DNA from 3 places in the Dyadobacter helix genome. Region 1 is predicted to be linked to each of the others. Evidence: riboswitches for the same ligand, from Rfam matches in the RefSeq annotation. Region 1 holds a riboswitch; each other region holds the start of a gene.
The links. A riboswitch is a leader RNA that binds a small molecule or an ion and turns the genes downstream of it on or off. The one in region 1 is predicted to bind thiamine pyrophosphate.
Positions count from the first base shown of each region.

Region 1 (4,220 bases):
CTCCCGCCTTAGGATTCAGGAAAGAGAAACTCTTATCGAAATGTAACGCCACCAGATCGTTATCCTGACCAGCAATCCGGTGGTTGACATGGCGGTACTGCAGGTCTGCAAAAGCATTTAATTTTTCCGTAAACTGGTAGTATATCTTTCCGTAAAAATTAATGTCTTTTTTCGTACCCAGATTATAGTAATACTGATGCTCACTACCAATATTTCCTGCATTCCGCGCCCAGATGACCTGCCCGTAATGTTCACCATCGTACTGGTTCCACCCTCCACCAAAGCTTGCGGTCAGCTTTTTATAAGAGTTGTAGTCCAGTGAAAACGTGGTCCCGTAAAAGTAGTTGTCCAGCCACCTTCTGCGGATAAAATCCGTTCTGGAAAGGGTATCCCCGCCAATGACTACATCAGGCAGGTTGTAATTGCTGTATTTATCCTGGCTCCTGTATTGTTCGTAATACCCAAGTCCACGCACCAGGAAAGCGTTCAGATTGAAAGTAAGATTGTTACCTAAAGCATGGGAAGATACCACCTGGTAATGATCCTGGCGGTAGTTATCCACCTCATTTTTGTAGGTATAATAATTATAGGTACGGTTATTAGCATTCAGCAGGTTTTCTGCATCCTTTTCACCCACACCGTTTCGGTCGATATAGGCGAGGATACCAGCCCGGTCGCCCCGTAATTTGGCCTCTGGTGTTCCGTTCCAGGACTGGTATGTTCTTTCCTTTCCGCTGAAAACGTTGACTCTTACAAAACTTTTCTTGCCAAAATACCCCCCCGATAAATAATAGGAATGCAGTTCAGACGTCGCCCTGTCCACGAATCCATCAGATGAAATCCGTGACAGCCGGGCATCGAAGGTGAATTGATCCTTGATCAGCCCGGTGCCTAGTTTAAGGGTATTTTTGAAGGTATTAAAAGAACCATACGCGTTATTCAGTTCGGCGTATGCCTCCTGGCGGAATGTATTTGTGTTCACATTCACGCTTGCGCCAAAAGCTCCGGCTCCGTTGGTAGACGTTCCTACGCCCCGTTGTATCTGGATACTGCTGACGGAAGAGGCAAAATCGGGCATGTTAACCCAGTACACACCCTGGCTTTCTGCGTCGTTATAAGGAATGCCGTTAACCGTAACGTTGATCCTGGTGGCGTCCGAACCCCTTATCCTGATGCCGGTGTATCCCACACCGCCGCCAGCATCACTGGTACTGACCAGCGACGGCGTAAAGTTGAGCAAAACCGGCAAATCCTGCCCAAGGTTCTGTTTATCAATGGCATCGGCAGTTACATTGGTGAAAGCCATGGCACTTTTACTATTCACCCGCGTTGCGCTGATGATCACCTCATCCGCCTGATAAGTACTTTTGGCTAAGCGGATATCCAGCTGGGTTTTTCCGGTCATGTCCAGTTTCACGGTCTGATACCCCACATAGGATACCTCCAGGATATGGATGTCGTCCGGTATGTTTCGGAGATTAAACGTACCGTTTTCGCCGGTGTTGGTACCGCGGATCTCCCCGGCTTTTACCGACGCCCCGGGAAGTGGTTTCCCGTCCGTGGCATCGGTCACGCGGCCCGTGATGGTATGCTGAGCCGAAGCAGAAATACATATAAGCGCACTAAAAAGTAGCACATTCAGATAGGTCGTAACTTTTCGCATGGCGATAAAAAGTTGTTACGAACAGGCAAGGGGCCACCTATCCTTAGGTTTACAAAAATTAATTTTGAAAATCGCCTGAATCTTAACGAACCATCAGCCGGTCAAACGCGTCTATCACGGCGTCCGAAAAACGTTTAAGATTAGCTTCTCTCCCTTCGCCGGCATTATCCGGATCAGGTGATATGGGTATGATCTCAGCCCGTTCGGTAGGGCACCCCTTTGAGATTACGTTACAAAGGTAGTGCAAGGAAGCTTATTCGACAATAAAAATATGGATTTTAGTAATCCCTGTCCTTTTTTGTATTTTTACACAACACAATTTTTTTAGCAAAAAACAAAGAAAATGCCTGACTATACAGACACCGCCAGCACGGGAACTACCGTGATAGACGCCTCTCAAAATGCAATGGACCTGGAATACCGTTACGGAGCACATAACTATAAACCGATGCCCGTTGTGCTTTCCAGAGGCCTGGGTGTGCATGTCTGGGATGTGGAAGGCAGGCAGTATCTTGATTTCCTTTCAGCATACAGCGCTGTAAGTCAAGGGCATTGTCATCCACGTATCGTAAACGCTATGATAGAGCAAGCCCAAAAACTGACCCTGACCTCCCGGGCGTTTTACAATGACAGGCTTGGCGAGTGTGAAAAGTTTCTGGCCGAGTATTTCGGTTATGACAAGGTACTGATGATGAATTCAGGAGTGGAAGGCGGTGAAACCGCTCTGAAGCTAACCCGTAAATGGGCTTATAAGGTGAAAGGCATAACACCCGGAAAAGCCAAAACCGTGTATGCTTCCGGGAACTTCTGGGGACGTACCCTGGCGGCCATCTCCTCTTCAACCGACCCTTCCAGTACCAACGATTACGGTCCGTTTTTACCCGGATATGAAATTATTCCTTACGACGACCTGAATGTGCTGGAGGATCTTTTCAAAAAGGATCGCGATATCGCCGGGTTTATGGTTGAACCCATTCAGGGAGAAGCGGGCGTGGTGGTACCGGCAGAAGGGTACCTCAGCGGCGTGAGGGAGTTATGTACCAGGCACAATGTCCTTTTCATCGCAGACGAGGTGCAGACAGGGATTGGGCGGACAGGAAAAAAGCTGGCCTGCGACTGGGAAAATGTGAAGCCAGACATATTGGTACTCGGAAAGGCACTCTCGGGAGGTATCATGCCTGTATCTGCGGCTCTGGCCAACGATGAAGTAATGCTCACCATCGCACCGGGGGAACATGGCTCCACCTATGGGGGAAATCCGCTGGCATGTGCTGTTACCATGGCAGCTATTCAGGTGGTGGAAGATGAAAAAATGGCTGAGAACGCCGAAAAAATGGGGCAATTGTTCAGAGAAAGAATTCTTTCGTTACAAAAGCAATGTTCTCTGGTCGAGCTCGTTAGAGGAAAGGGATTGCTGAATGCGATCGTGATCAATGATGATGAGGACAGTCCTACGGCTATGAACCTTTGCTACGGCATGATGCACAAAGGATTGCTCTGTAAGCCGACGCATGGTAACAAAATACGTTTCGCTCCGCCGCTGGTGATCAGTGCAGAACAAATAAATCAGGCTTGTGATATCATTGAAGAGGTTTTCCTGGGGTATAACTGATACGCTATATGAATTTTAAAACATTACTGAAAATTTCGGTTCTGGTACTGGTTATTTGGGGGTGTAAAGATAAAACCGTGGATCCCGCTACGGACGCTGAAACCAATCAGTGGATTTACAGCCAGATGAAATACTGGTACTACTGGAATGATAAAATTACAGCTACGCCCGACCTCACAAAGGCTCCCGCCGACTTGTTTAACTCCCTGCTTTATAAGTACGACGCCAATCTGCGACCGGATGGCGACCGTTTTTCGTGGATCCAGAAAAGTGCGGACGAACTTCAGGCCAGCCTGAGCGGCTCAGGAAAAACACCGGGTATGGAGTACAAGCTGCTTTACTACCCCAGCGGGACCAGTAATGTGATTGCCGTTGTAACCTATACCTTACCTGGTTCACCAGCCGAGAAAGCAGGTTTCAAACGCGGAGATATTTTTACCAGTGTCAATAACCAGCAACTCACAGGCGCCAACTATAGCCAGTTGCTGAACGCCGAAGGAACCAAAACCTATACGCTTGCAAAAGTTGATTCGGGGGGGAAAGTGACAGAAGGTACTGTCAAGAGGGAAGTTGTGCCGGTTGTGCTGCAGGAAAACCCGGTTTATTTTGACACCCTCTTTCAGTTCAATGGTACTCAAATAGGATACATCGTATATCACCAGTTCATCCCCGAACCCTATCAGTCCAAAACCCTGCAGTACGATAAAGAGCTTGATCAAATTGTCGGTTCATTCAAGGAAAAAAATGTCAGTTCTATTATTCTGGATTTAAGATATAATCCAGGAGGTTATGTAAGTTCCGCAACCAGCCTTGCCAGCCTGTTGGTAAAAGCCACCACCAACGATATCTTTTTTTACAAGGAGTACAACCCCACAGCCACCACCGCGCTGAAAAAGCAGTATGGAGAAGGTTATTTCTATGATAAGTTTACGGCAAAAACCCAGA
Region 1 covers NZ_CAJRAF010000001.1:34,911-39,130, reverse strand. The annotation lists gene KOE27_RS00135 (TonB-dependent receptor) at 1-1,663, opposite strand, end outside; TPP riboswitch at 1,797-1,892, opposite strand; gene rocD (ornithine--oxo-acid transaminase) at 2,007-3,275, shown strand; gene KOE27_RS00125 (S41 family peptidase) at 3,284-4,220, shown strand, end outside.

Region 2 (4,220 bases), 1.6 Mb from region 1:
TGAGGTATTTGGGGTCAGGGTGGATTTCCAGCTTCACCCAATGCGTTTCCATTGCTTCTCTTGCCAGCTGTGCTGCCAATATCGCCTCCCGGGCATTTCTTGCGCCCGAAGTATTCGGCAGCAGGTTGATGTGACCGTGCTTCAGGTACCTGAGGATCTCGTCATCCTGCCGGCCAGAAGCTACTCTGCGCAAGGCAACGGTCACCAGTTCCGACCCTGAGGACAACAGGGATTGCTCCATTAGGGCACCGGAGCTGAATTTCCCCGTTCCGGTAAAAAGCCTTGAATGGAAAGTCTTATCAGCGATTTTTAGCATAATGTTTTATAAAGTTGTGTAACAAATTGTTTGCGGTCAGGGGAATGAGTAATGGCAGCGGACATGGCCACGCCATGTACACCCGCGGACAGGAGGCCGGTAATATCTTCATCCGTAATACCGCCGATCGCGATCACTGGGATACTGATGTTCATTTGATGGATTGTTTCAAGAATCGCTCTGTAGCCGTCAGCACCCAGTACCGGACTTAGGTTTTGCTTGGTATTAGTAAAGCGGTAAGGGCCAAGTCCTACGTAGTCTGCGCCCTCCTGCACCCTTTGCAATACATCCTGCAGCGTATTGGCAGTACCACCGATGATCATGTTTCCGCCCATCTGCCTGGCCGTTTGGATGGGCAGATCTTCAAGCCCGAGATGTACGCCAAAAGCGCCTGTATCCCGGGCAACTTCCGGATAATCGTTGATGATCAGTTTGGCACCGTATGAATCGCAGAGGTTTTTAGCAAGTGATGCTTTTTCCAGGATCATTTCCGCAGGCTCGTTTTTAATGCGCAGTTGTATCCATCTGCAGCCCGCGTCAAGCGCGGAGGCTATGCTTTCCAGGTGTGTAAAAGCAGCCGTCTGATTCGATATAAAATGAAGTTTGCCGATCAAAGTTTATTGGTTTAGCACATTGTTAAGTTGAATAAAAGTCTGAGGAGCTTTTGCCGGATTTTTCCATAGGGTACCTGACACGGCTGCTCCGTCAAAATTCATCTCTTTGATGTTACGAATATTGGACTGATCAATTCCACCCAGTCCGATGACCGGTAACTTTTTCTCCGCTGCATCGAGCCGGAAGCCGGGAGGAAGGATACCCTGATACCCCGGTTTGGAAATACTGTTGTAAACCGGACCGAAAAATGTATAATCAAAAGAAGTTAATATGTTTGTATCCAGCAATTTGTGGATGGAAGTACTCAGGATAAAACCTTCTGATTTCATTTGCATCAGCGTGCTCTCATCCGTTGTCATCCGTAAATTTTCGGGAAAATGCAGCCGCCTGATCCCATATTCCAGGGCTACGGGAAAATGTTGATGAACGGCGATTTTGGATAAAAAGGCAGGGCAGATGCCACGCAGCAGACGGTCCAGATCCGATGCGGTCCCATCGGGTTTTCTGAGATGCAGGTATTCCATCCCGTTTTCAAAAAGCAGGTTAATGCACCCAGCCTCATTGGGCAGATACACAGGTGACGATATGACGATCAGCTTCATCCTAACCGCCTTGTGTGGCTCTGATGATAATTAATTGATCATCAGGCTGCAGTTGGTGCAAGGCCCACTGCGATTTGCTGACCACCTGGTTATTGATGGCTACCGCTATTCCCTGATGATTTGTTTCGAAAATTTCTGTCAGCAATTGCTGCACGGTAAAAGTGTCAGGAATTACGCTGGGTGTTTGGTTGATTTTTATCTCCATTCCGGTTATCGTTTGAGAAACTTGGGGAATGGACCTTGCAGAAAAAGATATAAGTAAACCCTTCAGGAGGCTCACTACTTTTCCCTTCGTCAGTATGAACTGCATCAGGTTCAAAGGGTATAATCTCAGACCACCATAGTGGACACCCCCAAAGTTTTAACAAAACTAAGTCAAAAATATGACGAATAAAACCTTCCGCCGGGAAGTACCTGCATGATGACGAAATATCGATATGGCGGTCTGATAAATATGCGATAAATTTGAAAGGTACAAGTATCAGGTCCGGACATTAAACAAAAGCATACGAGTTAACCGAAATGCCCGACCGTTGGGACTGTACACTCATATTTTAATCTAAACGATAACTCATTTAACCGAAATACTAAGTTTACCAGAATGGATCTTAGAATAAGAAACGCCACAAAGAAGGATTTACCCGCGATTTTAGAAATTGTTAATCAAACGATCCTCACGTCCACCGCAATTTATGATTATGAGATCAGGACGCTTGAGGAGCAAACGGAGTGGTTTGAGCGTGTGACGGACAACGGTATGCCCATCATTGTTGCCGATCAGGATGGGGAGGTGCTGGGATATGGTTCATACAATACCTTTCGCCCCAAAATAGGGTACCAGTTCACGGTGGAGCACTCTATTTATCTTGACGAGAAGTCCAGGGGTATGGGTGTAGGAGGCAAGCTATTGGGCAGTCTCATTCAGCGGGCACGGGAGCAGGGCCTTCATACGATGATAGGAGGGATAGATGCGGCCAACAGGGGAAGTATTGAATTTCACAAAAAATATGGTTTTGTAGAAAAGGGTTATCTGAAAGAAGTGGCCTACAAGTTTGATCAGTGGCTGGACCTGGTCTTCATGCAGCTGATTCTTGAATAGGGGGCCGACTGGCACAAAAAAATGGCTGCCCGCATCCGTGGCAGCCATTTTGCTATGTTATACTGTTGTTTTTTAATTTTAATGTGCTCGTCCGGTTTCTACGTAGGTATCTTCATCACCGGTTGGTTTCCCCTGCCACCAGGATGCCAGTATTGAGCCTGTAATGTTCATCAACGGCCCGAACACGGCTGGGGCAAGACCTACCGTAGCCATTTTTCCCATTTCTTTCGCGATACCGGATGCAAGTCCGCCATTTTGCATACCCACCTCAATAGCGATGGTACGGCAGTCGCGCTCGCTCATTTTGAATAGCCGTCCCGACCAGTAACCCAGTGTATAGCCCGAGAGATTGTGAATCAGTACGAGGAGCAACAAAGTGGGGCCGATGGTCAGCAGGCTGTCGCGGCCGGCAGCGGTGATGATCACGATAATGAAGGCAATTCCGCCCATGGATACGAGCGGCATGGCGTTGTCCAGCCATTTGGCCTTTCCGCTGAATAACTTATTGAATATCAGCCCTGCTCCGATAGGTATGATGACCATTTTTACGATATCCCACATCATGTGGAGGGTATCTATTTTGACAAATGCACCAGCCAGAAGGCTCATCAGTACCGGCGTTACAATAGGCGCAAGCATGGTAGAAATGGCGGTGATGGTAATGGAAAGTGCCAGGTTTGCTTTGGCAAGATAGGATATCACATTGGATGCCATACCGTTAGGAGAACAGCCAATCAGGATTATTCCTGCTGCAATTTCAGGCGGAAAACCACTCAGATTGGCGAGTGTGTACCCGATACTGGGCATAATAATAAAATGGCTTATCACTCCGATCAATACACCTTTTGGCATTTTAACAACGCCTACAAAATCCTGGAAACTCATGGAAGTTCCCATTCCGAACATGATGAGCTGGATCAGGGGGGTGATCAGCACAGCCAGTTTGAAACCGTTGAACTGCTGAAAATACTGGGGATAATAGAGGGCAGTGGTTACGGCAGCAAAAATAATGGTGGTATAGGTAAAGCCCTTGAGCTTTTCAAAACCACGAAAACTGATGGCCAGCGCCAGGAAAAACAGGATGAAAAAAGGCCCTGCCTGAGGAAGGCTGCCGGTTAAACCCAGGTAGAGTGCAATGAGGAGGCAAACGGCCGCTATACCTGACAATAGCTTGTAAATATTCATGTTTTTATTTTTATTATACAATTTTAAAAAGGGCATAGTTTATTATTTCAATGACTTTTGGCAGATACCAGTCTGTCAGTGTTTAGAAAAAGATAGCAGATTAAGGCCGCTTTATTGCTGAAAAAGCAGGAACAGAAGCTGCCTTACTTAATAAACTGCTATCTTCCTTCAGAAAATTACCAGGTTCTTTTTTTCATGTATTCGTCCAGTTCCGAACGTTTCATGGGGATTTCCTTAGGATTTTTATCCAGCCATTTCAGGAAATCTTCTTTCAGTTTGTCGGTCCACTGGCTGTCAATCTGGCCAGGAGTATATTTCCCTTCTTTGAGCATCTGAATACCAAATTTGTCACGGATAGCGATGAATTCGGCGGTAAGTACCACTTTTTCTACCAAATGAGCGG
Region 2 covers NZ_CAJRAF010000001.1:1,608,545-1,612,764, forward strand. The annotation lists gene KOE27_RS06580 (thiazole synthase) at 1-316, opposite strand, end outside; gene KOE27_RS06585 (thiamine phosphate synthase) at 310-930, opposite strand; gene KOE27_RS06590 (thiamine phosphate synthase) at 934-1,533, opposite strand; gene thiS (sulfur carrier protein ThiS) at 1,535-1,738, opposite strand; TPP riboswitch at 1,803-1,898, opposite strand; gene KOE27_RS06600 (GNAT family N-acetyltransferase) at 2,135-2,632, shown strand; gene KOE27_RS06605 (bile acid:sodium symporter family protein) at 2,711-3,817, opposite strand; gene KOE27_RS06610 (RraA family protein) at 3,994-4,220, opposite strand, start outside.
Region 2: it holds a riboswitch for thiamine pyrophosphate, as region 1 does, so the genes downstream of both, thiS (sulfur carrier protein ThiS) here and KOE27_RS00135 (TonB-dependent receptor) in region 1, are expected to answer to the same signal.

Region 3 (4,220 bases), on a different contig from region 1:
GCACCTGTTGTATCTGGCTGGAATCCGCTTTAATCGTTAAATTTTCGGGTTTGACATTCAGCTTCCACAGCACACCTGACGCAACAAGATCGGTTTGCAAAAGCTGAATAACATCATTCAAAAGCTCCGTAACGTTGAGGCTAGTGAAAACGGGCTTAGGTAAAGTAGTGAAGTCGCGGTAGGCATTAACAAACTGCATCATTCCTTTGCTCCGTTTTTCGAGCGTATGAAGTGCTTCTTTCAGGTCAGTCACTGCTTCCTGGTCAGTGGTTGATTTTTCAATGTCTTCGTTAACGATCATCCGCATAGTACCTACCAGGGAGACGATCGGCGTCATGGAATTCATGATCTCATGACGCAATACCCTTGTGAGGTTTTGCCAGGATTCCACTTCCTGCTGCTGAAGTTCGGTTTGTATATTTTGCAAAACTACGATTCTCACCCAGGTGCCGCGCAGCTGTATAGCCGCTCCCTGCAAAGCCAGCGGCTGATCATTGGGCGTGCGATACAACTCCCTGACGCCCGAAGTCAGTTCGGAAAGCAATTCGTAGAGCCGTGGATGTTTTTCCTGTAATTCGCTGAGCTGGTGCAGGCGGTATATCCCCAGCATACGAAGGGCGGCACTGTTAATGATATTGACTTTTCCGTTGCTGTCAAAGGTAATGAGGCCGGTGCCAATATGCTGCACGATGGTATTGAGGTACTGAAGATTGGCTTCCTTTTCGGCCCTGGCTTGTCTGAACGCCAGCAGCACTTCATTGAACTGCTGGTTAAGTTCTTTGAAGGTTTTTCCCATTTTGTTATCTGCCCGGAAGTTGATCGTAAAATCCGAGTACCTGACAGATTCCAGGAAATAGGTTAGTTTGCGATTGACTTTTGTAACATACTGATACAGCAAGGAGCCCTGGATGGAAATGATAACGATGCCCAGCATGTAAATCAATCCCTTATTAGTCTGCTGGTGCGACAGCCATAACAATGCCAGGATGCTCAGGATGATGATGATGATCCGTGTTGCAACAACAATACTGAAATGCCTTAAGCCAATCATATAGGGCAGGGGCTGAAAGGTTTATGAATCAATTATTGAATAATACCTGCGGAAACTCACTCATTTCTGTAAAAATGTAATCTTTCAGAGAACGTATCTTGTAATGGGCGAGGTCAAATTTGGGATCATCATAAACTTCCGCTGCGGGTACTGAAATAGCGACCATTCCGGCTGCGTGCGCAGATCGCAAACCGGCATGTGAATCTTCAAAAGCAATACATTCGCCTGGGGCTACGCCCAATTTCGCGACTGTGGAGAGGTACACGGCAGGGTGCGGTTTGGTGAATTTTTCCAGCGTTCCCGAATGCCAGGAGTCAAAATACTCGGTTATTTGCAACCGTTCCAGTACCCCTTCAATGAGCTCCATGTGCGAAGCGGAGGCTACGGCCAGTTTCAGGTTTTGTTGTTTCAGTGTTTTTACGAGTTCAACGGCGCCAGGCATGGCTACCGCCCTGTCCAGGATATGCTGATGTGCGTATTCCAGAATATCATGTTCCAGCTCTTCAAAGCTGGGGGTGTTCCAGGGTTGTATTTTATAACAGAATTCCAGGAAAAGCTGGCAGGAAAGTCCGGTGGTCTGGTGTTTTAATTCATTGGTGAGCTCAAAATTTACTTTTTGCATTACCTCACGTGCGGCTTCGGTCCAGATCGGTTCCGAGTCGATCAGCAAGCCATCCATGTCAAATATTGCTGCTTTAATCATGTAACAGGAATTTCGGTTTTAAAATATAATATTTTGATACGGGAAATCATGGTTTATAACGAACGGAACCGTTTCACTTCATGTCGGTTATCGTACAGGAATGGTTGCAGCCGTTTTTGATAAAATGATGTACAGGCCCGGTTCCTTTTTTCTTATTTCCAAAACTACTACTTTCGCAATTAAGAATGGCTTTAGGGGTGTCCAAAAAACGGACTGAGATTCATACCCTTTGAACCTGACACAGTTGATGCTGTCGTAGGAAAAAGCGTTGTACCGGTAATAACGTTGCCGGGTTTCCTTTTTGGTTTTGTCAGAATCGCCTTGGCGTTCCTCATCACCGTTTCCTTACTGTCCATTCCCATGTTTTTACTTAACCAGAACATTGAGAAATGGAATTTAATTTCGAAAGCAATCTTACCAGCCTCCGTTCATCGGCACCTTTGGTTCATAATATAACCAATTTCGTTGTCATGAATTTTACAGCCAACGCCCTGCTGGCGATCGGGGCTTCTCCGGTCATGGCACACGCCGTGCAGGAAGTGGAGGATATGGTATCCATAGCCGGTGCATTGGTGGTTAACATTGGAACCCTTTCTCCCGTATGGGTGGATGGGATGAAACTGGCCATGAAAAAAGCGGCGGAATTGGGTAAGCCCATTGTCATAGATCCGGTGGGAGCGGGAGCAACGCCGTATCGGGATCAGGTTCTGCAGCAGCTTCTCGAGGTAGCTTCGCCTGCCATTATTCGTGGCAATGCCTCTGAAATCATGTCCATGGCCGGTTCTCACATTCGGACGAAAGGAGTTGACAGTACCGCACTTTCAACCGACGGACTTTCTGCTGCGCGTGCATTAAGCCATCAGTATGACTGTGTAGTAAGTGTTAGCGGAGCTACGGACGTCATTGTTCGTGGGAATGAAACAGCTTACGTAAAGAATGGTATCCCGCTGATGACCCGTATCACAGGCATGGGATGCAGCGCATCAGCCATTGCAGGCGCATTTGCAGCCATTCAGCCCGATTTTTTCGATGCAGCTGTGTGCGCCGCTGCTACCATGGGCGTAAGCGGTGAACTTGCAGGACAAAGAGCGGACCTTCCCGGATCTTTTCAGATTGCCTTCCTGGACGCCCTTGAAGCTCTTAAGCCGGCTCAGTTGGCAGAACTTTCCCGGCTTACTATATAAGCTATGGATATATTAAAAGCCATCCGGTTGTACCTTGTTACGGACGAGGCGGCGTGTCGGGGAAGAGATTTTTATCAGGTGGTGGAAGACGCAGCCCGCGGCGGCGTTACGATGGTACAGTTACGGGAAAAAACGTTAGGGACACGTGCTTTTATCGACCGTGGGAAACGTCTGAAAGATATCCTGGCGCCTTACCAGATTCCGCTGATCATTAACGACAGGGTGGATGTGGCCCTGGCAGTTGATGCAGACGGTGTGCACGTCGGGCAAAGTGATATGCCTTACGAGGTACTCGTTCAAATGCTTCCTCCTGGAAAAATAATCGGGCTATCTGCTGAGAAAATGCAGGACGTAACCGAGGCCGAAAATTGGCACATCAGTTACCTGGCGGTGAGCCCTTTGTATGCTACACCTTCCAAAACGGACACTGAAACACCCTGGGGGTTAAACGGCCTTCAATGGGCCAAACGGAACAGCCGACATCCGCTGGTGGTGATCGGGGGGCTGAACATTCACAATACGAACGAAGCGATTTTAAACGGTGCGGACGGGATTGCCGTAATTTCGGCAATATGCAGTGCGGAGTCGCCTTTTTCTGCTGCTCAGGCACTTGGTAAAGCTATTCATTCCAGATCATAAAAATGCCATGAAAAGATACCCGACCGTATTAACAATTGCCGGATCCGACAGCGGAGGCGGAGCCGGAATTCAGGCCGACCTGAAAACCATTACAGCGCTGGGGGCCTACGGTGCGTCTGCGATAACGGCCCTCACAGCGCAAAATACACAGGGAGTGAAAGATATACTCCCCATCCCGCCGGAATTTCTGGCACTACAGCTCGAGGCCGTTTTTGAAGATATTACCGTTGACGCCGTCAAAATAGGAATGGTGAATACCATTAAAGTTGCCGAAATCATTGCTGAGACGCTAGACAAGTATCAGCCGCCTTTCGTCGTATTTGACCCCGTGATGGTATCAACCAGCGGAGCAAAGCTGATACGGGACGAAACGATTGAAACGCTGTGGAAAGTACTGTTCCCACGGGTGCATCTGATTACACCCAACCTGGATGAAGCGCAGATACTGGTAAAACGGATGATCTCTTCTACTCAGGGAATGAAGCTGGCAGCCGAAGAAATGGTGGCACGCGGGTGCCAGGCCGTTTTGCTGAAGGGCGGTCATCTGGTGGCTGAAAAACTGTATGATATTCTTGCACGGAAGGGAGAGCTGCCGATCACTATGGAAACGGATTATATACATAGTCCCAATGTGCATGGTACC
Region 3 covers NZ_CAJRAF010000002.1:1,790,902-1,795,121, reverse strand. The annotation lists gene KOE27_RS15260 (sensor histidine kinase) at 1-1,051, opposite strand, end outside; gene hxpB (hexitol phosphatase HxpB) at 1,080-1,754, opposite strand; TPP riboswitch at 1,938-2,033, shown strand; gene thiM (hydroxyethylthiazole kinase) at 2,144-2,938, shown strand; gene thiE (thiamine phosphate synthase) at 2,942-3,577, shown strand; gene thiD (bifunctional hydroxymethylpyrimidine kinase/phosphomethylpyrimidine kinase) at 3,585-4,220, shown strand, end outside.
Region 3: it holds a riboswitch for thiamine pyrophosphate, as region 1 does, so the genes downstream of both, thiM (hydroxyethylthiazole kinase) here and KOE27_RS00135 (TonB-dependent receptor) in region 1, are expected to answer to the same signal.